3 regions of the Citrobacter sp. LST-B2 genome follow, and region 2 is predicted to be linked to each of the others. Evidence: predicted binding sites of a transcription regulator. Region 2 holds the regulator's gene; each other region holds the start of a gene.

Region 1 (4,248 bases), 1.6 Mb from region 2:
CGCAGTGCGCGACAGATAAGATGCGACAGCAGCTCCAGTTGACGGGCGGTTTCCAGGCTTAGCCAGACATAGCCATGAATCGGCGTTTCAGCCACATGATGTTCATCGTGCTGACGGATCAGCGTGCGCAATTCGTTAACGGTCTCGTTCAGTTTTTCGCTGTTGGCGAGAATCGGCTGCGGATTACCTTCGAACAAGGCATGGGCAATCGTCAACAGCGCCTGCTGGGTCATTTGCTGCGTTTCCCGCAGCGTATGGGCATTGAGCATGACGAAATGGCTTTCACGGGTCGCCCACAGGGCATTGATCTGCAATTCGAGCATGCAAACCAGATTACGATTGACGGTCTGAATGGCTTCAAAAATAGATTTCTGGATGCGCGTCTCTTTGCTCGCCGGCGTAATAAGTCCGCGCATTTTTACCACGTCACCTAATAGCTGTTGCAGATGTTTATCCAGACGGGGACGTTCTAACAGATTAGGCGACAGCGCGGCCTGATACACCCGGTTATAGGCCGTCACGCAGTGCGCCAGTTGGATGCGCCAGTGAATGAAGGCGCGCTGCGGCCAGATTCCGGTGAACAGCATGGCGAGGAGCGCCCCCAGAATGACATCGCCGCCGCGCCAGAGTGCGGTCTCCATATCGCCAGCGGGCGCACCCACGACGACAGCAAGCGTGATGCCAATCAAGAGCGCCTGATACGGTTTTTTTCCTAACGCGAGCCATCCACACAGGAACATAGCTGCCGCACACCAGAACAGCATCAGTGGCAATGAGAATAGTTCAAGACGCAACGCCACCAGACCCAGCACCGATCCGAGGATCGTACCACCAATCCGCTCCCAGGCACGGGGAACCACGTTTCCCCAGAACGAGATCGGCCCCATAATCACCACCAGCGTAATCAAGGGCCATGTCCCTTCCGGAATGTTAAATAAACGAACAAGCAAAAAAGTCAGGATGAAGGCCAGTGCAATGCGAATACCATGCACAATGCGGTAATGGCGATACAGGCGGATTTCAAATGGACTCAGTGACTTGTCGGCACGCACTCATGCACTCCATCAGGAAAAGCAAAAAATGATTGTACCTGTTTTTACGCGCAGAAGTTCACTGTGGCGGACAGGACATCTCGCTAAGCGTAGTCGCTCCGCGCCGGTCCGCCTGGTTTTAGACTTACTTCGTGGCTGGTTGCACCGCGATATACATCTCGATATCCCAGTAACCGTCTTCGCAACCGTTATTCAGATAGACTTCAAAGCAGGGTTTGCATGCCATTTCATATGCCTTGTCCTGCATCAGGCTATTGAAGAACTGATACCACGGCGTGGCAAAATCATTATTATCGACGCGTGCAACTGCCGTCGCATATTGACCGCCGTCGATTTCGCTGAGCGTCACGCCTTCGCTGTTTTCCGGGATGACAAAATCAGCAGGCACGGAAACGACTGTACTACAGCGCAGTTTTTCGGCGGGCACTTCATCCGGATTGTCGAAGTAAACGGCGATCCACTCCTGCGCTACAACCTGCTTGCCATCGACCCACATCATCAACTGGTCAAAGCCTTGTTTCACCGTTTGCTCCCACGGTCCCACCAGGTGGAAACCTGCAACGGTGCGCTTATCAGCGTTTCTGATCTCGTAATTCATGTTGCCTCCATCGTTACACTGTATTTATATACAGCATAACGAAGACTAAACCGCCGTCACAAGCACTTTGTGGTTATTATGTGAGCGGAACCGAACTCCTGCCAGTCTCTGTCAGTACGATTCAGACTTTGTGGTGGAAATAATCACTCAGACGGGAGAAGACGCCTCCCTTACCGACGGCTTCCAGCGTGACCAGAGGCCAGTGAGCGACCAGTTTGTCGCGGTCGTAGAGTTCGATTTCCCCGACCCGTTGATGGGCGGCAAGCGGCGCTTCCAGTTCCTTCTTATCCAGGATGTACTTCGCTTTGATGTGCGGGATTTCCGCCTTTGGCAGCGCCATCCAGAAATCGTGTTCGGTACCTAACGCGATTTTCTCTTTATCACCGTACCAGATACGCTCCGTTCCGACCTGCTTACCTCTACGCAGGATCTGCACCGTGTCGAAATTTTGTTGTCCCCAGTGCAGCAGTTTACGTGCCTGCTCCTCACGCCCTTTTGGGCTATTCGCGCCCATCACCACGGCAATCAGTCGGCGCTGACCGTCCACCGCAGAAGCAATCAAATTGAACCCCGCGCCTGAGGTGTGCCCGGTTTTCAGGCCATCAACGTTCATGGTTTTATCCCACAGCAGTCCGTTACGGTTTTGCTGGGTAATACCGTTCCAGGTGAGGCTTTTCTCACTGTACATGTGATAAAACGTCGGCTCACCATGAATGATTGCCCGGGACAACACCGCCAGATCGTAAGCTGAACTGTGCTGACCAGGGGCATCCAGTCCGTGCACCGTCTCAAAATGGGTGTCCCGCAAATTGAGCTTCTTGACGTAATTGTTCATCATCGCGACAAACTGCGGTTGCCCACCAGCGATGTAATCTGCCAGCGCTACGCAGGCGTCGTTACCGGAATCAACAATCAACCCACGGCTTAAATCGCGCACGGACACCCGGTCCCCTTCTTTGAGGAACATCAATGAGGATCCGGCGAACACCGGGTTGTCCTTCGCCCACGCGTCGCGTCCCACGGTGACAATGTCGTCCGGGGTAATGCGCTGGCTGTCAATGGCGCGGTCAACCACGTAACCGGTCATCAGCTTGGTCAGGCTGGCAGGATTGCGCTGTTGATGTTCATTACCCGCCGTGAGAATTTGCCCCGTGGTGTAATCCATAAGCACCCATGAACCGGCTTCAATGCCAGGTGGCGGTGGCGCAAAGTCAGCCGTACCGGCAGCAAGTGCAGAAGAGAGATGCATCGCGAGTAAAGAAGCGGTAATAAACAGACGGGGTTTCAACAGCATGTCCTCAGACGTTTCAAAAGAGCCGTCCTTTTTACGGAAATTCTGATAAACGAACAGGGAATAATTGCAAGAAAATGTGACTTATCGCACATTGATCCCTGTTTGATTGATCCGTTGCACCTAATCTCCAGCCGCTTTCTGTCTTTCTTCTCTGTGAGTCAGGCTGATTACCACGCCGAATTTTGGTACTCTGTGCAGTCCAGGCAGCGCGCAACCAGAAGTCACGGAACCCACTTATTTATGAATGACGGCAAGCAACAACCCACCTTTCTCTTCCACGATTACGAAACCTTTGGCATTCATCCGGCGCTCGACAGACCTGCGCAATTTGCCGCTCTGCGTACCGATAGCGAATTCAACATCATCGGTGAACCTGAGGTTTTTTACTGCAAACCGGCGGATGACTATTTGCCCCAGCCGGGCGCGGTGATGGTCACCGGAATCACCCCGCAGGAAGCACGAGAGAAAGGTGATAATGAAGCTGCGTTTGCCGCGCGGATCCACGCCCTGTTTACGGTGCCGAAAACCTGCATTATTGGCTACAACAACGTGCGCTTCGACGACGAGGTTACGCGCAACGTGCTGTACCGTAACTTCTACGATCCCTACGCCTGGAGCTGGCAGCATGATAATTCGCGCTGGGATCTGCTGGACGTGATGCGCGCTTGCTACGCCCTGCGCCCGGAAGGCATCAACTGGCCGGAAAATGACGACGGCCTCCCCAGCTTTCGCCTGGAGCATCTGACGAAAGCAAACGGTATTGAGCACAGCAACGCGCACGATGCGATGGCGGATGTCTATGCCACCATTGCGATGGCGCAACTGGTGAAGTCACGGCAGCCACGTCTGTTTGAGTATCTCTATACGCACCGCAATAAGCACAAGCTGGCCGCGCTGATTGACGTGCCGCAAATGAAACCGCTGGTGCATGTTTCCGGCATGTTTGGCGCATGGCGCGGCAACACCAGTTGGGTTGCACCGCTGGCCTGGCATCCGGATAACCGTAATGCGGTGATCATGGTCGACCTGGCCGGTGATATTTCGCCGTTGCTGGAGCTGGACAGCGACACCCTGCGCGAACGTCTGTACACCGCCAAAGCCGATCTGGGCGATACCGCCGCCGTGCCGCTGAAGCTGGTGCACATCAACAAATGCCCGGTGCTGGCGCAGGCGAACACGCTGCGCCCGGAAGATGCCGACCGTCTGGGGATTAATCGCCAGCACTGTCTCGATAATCTGAAAGTCCTGCGTGAAAATCCGCAGGTGCGTGACAAAGTGGTCGCCATCTTTGCCGAAGCCGAGCC
Region 2 (4,248 bases):
TTTGTTCATCTGCAACGCGTGATCGATAAGATCGCTGGCGTTGACAGACGGCACGGTCGAATCAGAGGAATACGGCACGTTGCGCATCAGATCCAGGTAACAGTTGAGCTGCTCGGTCAATTGTTCGCGGGTCAGCGAACGCTGGCGAGACGCTAACAGCGCGGTGCAGCACAGGTTCATGGCGTTCGCCGCACCCGCATTGTTAATACGCACCATCAGCTCCGCCGCAATCCCGTTTACCGTCGGCGTCAGCCAGGCTGGACGCACGGCTTCGATCGGATCGATAGACTCGCGCCACTCCGGCACGTGGTGATTCAGGTAGGTCATCAATGGCATTGGCTCGCCAAAGTTGACGTAGCCCTGACCGAGATTACGCAGCTTGCTCAGGCCACGCAGCATCTGCGGCAGGCTCTCTTTCTCTTTGGTCGCGCCGCGCAGCTCTTTGGCATAGGTTCCTACTTCCATCACGTGCTCGTAACCGATGTAAATCGGCACCAGAGTGATCGGACGGGTGCCGCCGCGCAGCATCGCCTGGATGGTCATCGACAGCGTGCCAGTTTTTGGGTCCAGCAAACGGCCGGTACGGGAACGACCACCTTCGACAAAGTATTCAACCGAGTAGCCGCGGCTGAACAGTTCGCCCAGATACTCACGGAAAACCGTGGAATAGAGCTTATTGCCCTTAAAGGTACGACGAATAAAGAACGCGCCCAGGCGGCGGAAGATCGGGCCTGCCGGCCAGAAGTTCAGGTTGATACCTGCAGCGATGTGCGGCGGCACCAGCCCCTGGTGATAGAGCACGTAGGAGAGCAGCAGGTAGTCCATGTGGCTGCGGTGGCAGGGAACATAAACAATTTCGTGCCCGTCGTGCGCCAGTTGGCGAACGCGTTCTGCGTTGTGAACGTTAATCCCCTGATACAGCCGGTTCCAGGTGAAGCCCAGAATACGGTCGGTCAGGCGAATCATCTCGTAAGAGAAGTTGGCGGCGATCTCTTCCATCAGCGCAATGGCGTTTTGCTGCGCCTTTTCATGGGAGATTTTCTTGCTGCGCGCTTCGTCTTCTACCGCGCGGGCAATTGCTTTGGAGGCCAGCAGCTTGTTGAAGAGATCCTGACGCGCAGGTAAACGCGGCCCCACCGCGGCAAGGCGCTGACGGGCGAAGTGCATACGCGCCACGCGAGCCAGTTTCTGCGCAATGGTTTTATCCGTGCCGTGCTCATCGGCCATTCGGCGCAGAGAGACGGAAGGCGAGAAGCGGACAAAGCTGTCGCGGCCAAGCCAGGAGACGGCAAAGAATTTCTGAATGCCGTTAAGCATGCGCAGCGGCGGGTTAACCTCGCCCTTTTCACGACCCGGAGAACGTCCAAACATCACCGACACCGGCACCATTTGCACATCCAGATCCGGATTGCTGCGATGCAGGTCGAGATAGTTATGGAACAGCTTGATGGATTCTTCTTTCGGCGTGTAATAGGTGAAGACACGCGGTCCGCCGTGAATGAACACATAGCGCGGCAACTGTGTGCCATCGATCTCCAGCGGTTCTAACGGGTCGGGGAGATCGTGCGCCAGACATTGCGCGCGCAGCGTCAGCAAGTCCGCTTTGGAGTTGTACGGTAAAACGTACATAATTGGGCGAGAGGTATCGAGTCCCAATTCCGGGGCAGGATCTGCCGGAATAGACTTGCTTTTTACCAGTACACTTAATGGTAAATTCAGGATTTTGTAGTAAATTCGTGGCCAGCCGGACATAAACGATGTAAAGCCTCTGGTTAATAATGCAATTGCGTTGCAAGGATATCAGAAAGTCATGTGAATTTCTGGTCTATCCCGTCATACTTCGCGCCGCGTTGCCCTAACTCGAATTACATGAGTTAACAAGACAATGTCATTGACGCCAATAATGCAAAAAGGTTCTTTTAATGGCTAATAATACCACTGGATTCACCCGAATTATCAAAGCTGCAGGCTATTCCTGGAAAGGTTTTCGCGCCGCGTGGATTAACGAGGCCGCGTTCCGTCAGGAAAGCGTGGCGGCGCTGCTGGCCGTGGCTATCGCCTGCTGGCTGGACGTGGATGCCATTACGCGCGTTCTGCTGATAGGCTCTGTCATGCTGGTCATGATTGTTGAAATCCTGAACAGCGCCATTGAGGCGGTAGTGGACCGTATCGGCTCTGATTATCACGAACTTTCTGGTCGCGCAAAAGATATGGGGTCGGCGGCGGTGCTGCTTTCTATCATTGTGGCGCTGATCACCTGGGGACTCCTGTTGTGGCCACATTTTCGCTAACGTTTTTCGACCCTGATTCCATAACCGGCTAAATCTGCTGTCGAATGTGTAGTTTGTGGTTCCAAAATCACCTTTAGCTGTATATACTCACAGCATAACTGTATATACACCCAGGGGGCGGAATGAAAGCGTTAACGGCCAGGCAACAAGAGGTGTTTGATCTCATTCGGGATCACATCAGCCAGACAGGTATGCCACCGACGCGTGCGGAGATCGCACAGCGTTTGGGGTTCCGTTCCCCAAACGCGGCTGAAGAACACCTGAAGGCGCTGGCACGTAAAGGGGCGATTGAAATCGTCTCCGGTGCTTCTCGCGGCATTCGACTGCTGCAGGAAGAAGAGGAAGGGTTACCGCTCATCGGTCGCGTTGCGGCGGGCGAGCCGCTGCTGGCGCAGCAGCACATTGAAGGCCATTATCAGGTGGATCCATCTTTGTTTAAGCCGAACGCCGATTTCCTGCTGCGCGTCAGCGGAATGTCGATGAAAGACATCGGCATTATGGATGGCGATCTGCTGGCGGTACACAAAACCCAGGACGTGCGTAACGGTCAGGTGGTTGTAGCGCGTATCGACGATGAAGTGACGGTCAAGCGCCTAAAAAAACAGGGCAATAAAGTTGAACTGCTGCCCGAAAACAGCGAATTTAAACCAATCCTGGTTGACCTTCGCGAACAGAATTTTACCATCGAAGGACTGGCCGTTGGCGTCATCCGTAATGGTGAATGGCTGTAGTATTTCTTTAGGCCGGATAAGGCGTTTACGTCGTTATCCGGCACTCTCACCACTCTCGTTATGACCTCTTCTCAGGCTCGTCTCCATGCCTTTTTTTGCTTCTGCTGACAAAGCACTCTGGCGCCTCGCCTTACCGATGATTTTCTCCAATATCACCGTTCCGCTGCTGGGACTGGTGGATACGGCGGTCATTGGTCACCTGGACAGCCCCGTCTATCTCGGCGGTGTGGCAGTAGGCGCAACCGCAACCAGCTTTCTGTTTATGCTACTGCTCTTCTTACGGATGAGCACTACCGGGCTGACGGCGCAGGCATTCGGCGCGAAGAATCCTCAGGCGCTGGCGAGGGCTCTGGTGCAACCGCTGATCCTGGCTTTGGGCGCAGGGACATTGATTGTTATCTTCCGCACGCCGATTATCGACCTGGCGCTACACATTGTTGGCGGCAGCGAAGCGGTGCTGGAACAGGCGAGGCGATTCCTGGCCATTCGCTGGCTGAGCGCGCCGGCGTCACTGGCGAATCTGGTTCTGCTCGGTTGGTTACTGGGCGTGCAATACGCGCGTGCGCCGGTGATCCTGCTGATTGTCGGCAATATCCTGAACATTGTGCTCGACCTCTGGCTGGTAATGGGGCTGCATATGAACGTGCAGGGGGCCGCACTGGCGACGGTGATTGCGGAATATGCGACGTTGCTGATCGGTTTGTTGATGGTGCGTAAGGTCTTGCACTTGCGGGGCGTCTCTCTCGTCATACTCAGGCAGGCCTGGCGCGGCAACTTTCGTCGCCTTCTGGCGCTCAATCGCGACATCATGCTGCGTTCGCTGCTGCTGCAACTCTGTTTTGGTGCCATTACCGTGCTGGGGGCCAGACTGGGTAGCGATATCATCGCCGTTAACGCCGTGTTGATGACGTTGCTGACGTTTACGGCCTATGCGCTGGATGGCTTTGCCTACGCCGTGGAGGCGCATTCCGGTCAGGCCTATGGCGCCCGCGATGGCAGTCAGTTGCTGGAGGTCTGGCGCGCGGCGTGCCGTCAGTCAGGTATTGTCGCACTGCTGTTCTCAGTGGTTTATCTGCTCGCGGGCGAACAGATCGTCGCGCTGCTGACATCACTTCCGCAAATCCAGCAACTGGCCGATCGCTATCTGCTCTGGCAAGTGATTTTGCCGTTGGTCGGCGTCTGGTGCTATCTGCTGGATGGTATGTTTATCGGTGCAACGCGGGCGG
Region 3 (4,248 bases), 290 kb from region 2:
AGCGACTGGGCGGCTTATCTGGCGTGGGGCGTGGAAGCGTTCCGTATCAACGCGGCGGTGGCGAAAGATGATACCCAGATCCACACCCACATGTGTTACTGCGAGTTTAACGACATCATGGATTCTATTGCCGCGCTGGATGCTGACGTGATCACCATTGAGACCTCACGTTCCGACATGGAGCTTCTGGAGTCGTTCGAAGAGTTCGACTATCCGAACGAAATCGGACCGGGCGTGTATGACATTCACTCGCCGAATGTCCCGAGCGTAGAGTGGATTGAGGCGCTGTTGCAAAAAGCGGCACAACGTATCCCGGCTGAACGCCTGTGGGTGAACCCGGACTGTGGCCTGAAAACCCGCGGTTGGCCGGAAACCCGCGCCGCGCTGGCGAACATGGTGAAAGCCGCGCAGAATCTGCGTCAGGCGTGATCTTCCTGGGCCCGGTAAGGCGAAGTCGCCACCGGGCCTGTTGTCGGGGGGCGGTTCAGACCTGCGTTATTTCTTACTTCCGTACTGTGCAAACCACGCCAGCATTCTTTGCCAGCCGTCTTTGGCAGATTCTTCGTGATAGCTCGAGCGGTAGTCGGCATTGAAGGCATGACCGGCATCAGGATAGACAACAATCTCCGTATTGGCGTTAGCGGCGCGTAAGGCCTGGCGCATGGTCTCCACGCTCTCCTGTGAAATACTGTTATCCTGACCGCCGTACAGACCCAGCACCGGGGCGTTCAGATCGGTCGCCACATCGACAGGATGTTTCGGCGAATTCAACGACTTATCGCCAACCAACTTCCCATACCAGGCTACAGCGGCTTTCAGTTGCGGGTTATGCGCCGCGTACAGCCACGTAATACGTCCGCCCCAACAAAAGCCAGTGATCATCAGACGATGAACATCGCCACCGTTGCGGGACGCCCAACTGGCGACGTGATCCAGATCGGCCAGAACCTGAGAATCCGGCACTTTCGCCACCAGACCGCTCAATAGCGTGGGAATATCGGCGAAATCATTGGGATCGCCTTCGCGGAAGTAGAGTTCTGGCGCGATAGCCAAATAGCCGTCCAGCGCCAGACGACGGCAGATGTCGCGGATATGTTCATGCACGCCAAAGATTTCCTGCACTACAATGACCACAGGCAGTGGGCCATCGCTCTTTTTCGGCCGGGCGTGAAACGCCGGCATCTCGTCCCCCTGAGAAGGGATTGACGTAAAACCCGCGACGATGGCGTCGTCCGGGGTATGCACTGAGGTAGAGGCAATAGGGGATGCTGCAGGTGCAAAACCGGTTTGTGGTGTTGATGTCATGGTATTCTCCGTACCCTTAGAAAAATAGCGCACTATTAACTATAGACAGCCTTTAACCATTCACACTGCCTCAAACGGCTCGCTTTTTGTGCAAAGAAAGAGAAAGTTGGGCTATTGATGTGATGTTGATCACTTTTTGTAGGTAAATTCATGCAAATGAATTGCATCATGGTGATAGCGGTCACGAAAATATCTTAAGTCCTTCGGTAAAGTGTCTTTTTGCTTCTTCTGACAAAAACCGAATCACAGAGGAGTTTTATATGTCCAGGTCTGACGTTTTTCATCTCGGCCTCACCAAGAACGATTTACAAGGGGCTACGCTGGCTATCGTCCCTGGCGATCCGGAACGTGTAGAAAAGATCGCCGCGCTGATGGAGAAGCCGGTTAAACTGGCATCTCACCGTGAATTCACTACCTGGCGCGCAGAGCTGGACGGTAAAGCCGTCATCGTCTGCTCGACCGGTATCGGCGGCCCATCAACTTCTATAGCGGTGGAAGAATTGGCTCAGTTGGGCATTCGTACTTTCCTGCGTATTGGCACCACGGGGGCCATTCAGCCGCATATCAATGTCGGCGATGTTCTGGTCACCACGGCGTCCGTTCGTCTGGATGGTGCGAGCCTGCACTTTGCGCCGATGGAGTATCCGGCAGTCGCTGACTTTGAATGCACCACCGCGCTGGTTGAAGCGGCAAAATCCATCGGTGCCACAACTCACGTGGGCGTAACTGCATCTTCTGACACCTTCTACCCAGGCCAGGAACGTTACGACACTTTCTCCGGTCGCGTAGTACGTCGTTTCAAAGGCTCCATGGAAGAGTGGCAGTCAATGGGCGTGATGAACTACGAAATGGAGTCCGCCACGCTGCTGACCATGTGTGCAAGCCAGGGCCTGCGCGCCGGGATGGTTGCGGGGGTAATCGTCAACCGCACCCAGCAAGAGATCCCGAATGCGGAGACGATGAAACAAACTGAAAGCCATGCGGTGAAAATCGTGGTGGAAGCGGCACGTCGTCTCATCTAATTCTCTTCTCTTCCGTAAACAAGGCCGACGCGTTCGGCCTTTTGCTTTTACGCGATTATTTGCGTACCGCCTCGCAGGAAAGTTCTTTAAAACTGGACGTTTATACAGCACAATTCTATTTTGTGCGGGTGATGTATGGCGTCGGGAGGCATTTTGGATATCTCAATCATCATTTATGCGGTTATTGCGCTGGTGGGCATTGCGCTTGGCTGGCTGATAGCCAGCTATCAGCATGCGCAACAGAAAGCCGAACAATTCGCTGAACGTGAAGAGATGGTTGCGGCATTAAGTGCTGCCAAACAACAGCTTGCCCAAAGTGAACACTGGCGTGATGAGTGCGAGTTGCTCAATAACGAATTACGTAGCCTGCGCAGCATTAACACCTCGCTGGAAGCGGATCTGCGTGAAGTGACCACGCGAATGGAAGCCACACAGCAGCATGCGGAAGATAAAATTCGCCAGATGATCAACAGCGAGCAGCGTCTGAGCGAACAGTTTGAAAACCTGGCAAACCGAATCTTTGAGCAAAGCAATCGCCGGGTTGATGAGCAAAACCGACAGAGCCTGAATGGTCTGCTGACGCCGCTGCGTGAACAACTGGACGGTTTCCGTCGCCAGGTTCAGGACAGCTTTGGTCAGGAAGCGCGAGAACGTCACACCCTGGCGCATGAAATTCGCAATCTCCAACAGCTTAATGCACAAATGGCCCAGGAAGCGGTCAACCTGACGCGTGCACTAAAAGGCGATAATAAAACGCAGGGGAACTGGGGCGAAGTCGTACTCACCCGTGTGCTGGAAGCATCCGGACTGCGTGAAGGTTATGAGTACGAAACGCAGGTCAGTATCGAGAATGACGTTCGTTCCCGCATGCAGCCCGACGTAATTGTACGTTTACCGCAGGGAAAAGATGTGGTGATCGACGCCAAAATGACGCTGGTGGCCTATGAGCGCTATTTTAATGCGGAAGACGATTACACCCGCGAAAGCGCGCTTCAGGAACACATTGCTTCGGTGCGTAACCATATTCGCCTGTTGGGACGTAAGGACTACCAGCAACTTCCGGGGCTGCGCACGCTGGATTACGTGCTGATGTTTATTCCGGTGGAGCCCGCGTTTCTGTTAGCGCTCGACCGACAGCCCGAACTGATTACTGAAGCGCTTAAAAACAATATTATGCTGGTCAGTCCCACGACATTACTGGTGGCGTTGCGAACCATTGCGAATCTTTGGCGTTACGAACATCAAAGCCGTAATGCGCAACAGATTGCGGACCGTGCGAGTAAGCTCTATGACAAGATGCGGCTGTTTGTCGACGATATGTCCTCCATCGGACAGAGTCTGGACAAAGCGCAGGATAACTATCGTCAGGCGATGAAAAAGCTGTCGTCGGGGCGCGGCAACGTGCTGGCACAGGCCGAAGCGTTTCGCGGCTTAGGGGTAGAAATTAAGCGCGAGATTAACCCTGAACTGGCGGAACAGGCCACAACGCAGGATGAAGAGTATCGGTTGCGATCGGTACCTGAAGAGCAGGAAGATGCATCTTATTCCGACGATGACGGGATAAAGCAGCAATCGAATTAGTCCGTTCGGAGTAACCCGGACGGGCAGAAGGGTAGGGCAATGCGCCCCAATCTGTTACACTTCTCGAACAATTTTTTGATGAGCAGGCACTGAGATGGTGGATAATTCACAAGAAACGACGCACTTTGGTTTTCAGACTGTCGCTAAAGAGCATAAAGCGGACATGGTGGCCCACGTTTTTCATTCTGTGGCATCAAAATATGATGTTATGAATGATTTGATGTCTTTTGGCATCCATCGTTTGTGGAAGCGCTTCACCATCGACTGTAGCGGCGTCCGCCGTGGTCAGACAGTACTGGATTTAGCCGGGGGAACCGGCGATCTGACGGCTAAATTCTCC

Evidence for each region. Region 2 encodes LexA, which represses DNA repair genes until DNA is damaged. Its sites were predicted from a motif close to TNCTGTATGTACATACAGNA; they were not measured.
Region 1: a site for LexA is predicted at 1,667-1,686, ahead of sbmC (DNA gyrase inhibitor SbmC). Genes of this name have one in related genera too.
Region 3: a site for LexA is predicted at 2,418-2,437, ahead of rmuC (DNA recombination protein RmuC). Genes of this name have one in related genera too.

Annotation. Positions count from the first base shown of each region.
Region 1 is NZ_CP192598.1:3,056,248-3,060,495, forward strand. Features, by position in the region: gene ACQ0PY_RS14870 (FUSC family protein) at 1-1,052, opposite strand, end outside; gene sbmC (DNA gyrase inhibitor SbmC) at 1,177-1,650, opposite strand; gene dacD (serine-type D-Ala-D-Ala carboxypeptidase DacD) at 1,772-2,944, opposite strand; gene sbcB (exodeoxyribonuclease I) at 3,185-4,248, shown strand, end outside.
Region 2 is NZ_CP192598.1:4,668,332-4,672,579, reverse strand. Features, by position in the region: gene plsB (glycerol-3-phosphate 1-O-acyltransferase PlsB) at 1-1,752, opposite strand, end outside; gene ACQ0PY_RS22545 (diacylglycerol kinase) at 1,923-2,291, shown strand; gene lexA (transcriptional repressor LexA) at 2,414-3,022, shown strand; gene dinF (MATE family efflux transporter DinF) at 3,108-4,248, shown strand, end outside.
Region 3 is NZ_CP192598.1:4,959,394-4,963,641, reverse strand. Features, by position in the region: gene metE (5-methyltetrahydropteroyltriglutamate--homocysteine S-methyltransferase) at 1-429, shown strand, start outside; gene ACQ0PY_RS23865 (dienelactone hydrolase family protein) at 496-1,305, opposite strand; gene udp (uridine phosphorylase) at 1,566-2,327, shown strand; gene rmuC (DNA recombination protein RmuC) at 2,481-3,908, shown strand; gene ubiE (bifunctional demethylmenaquinone methyltransferase/2-methoxy-6-polyprenyl-1,4-benzoquinol methylase UbiE) at 4,003-4,248, shown strand, end outside.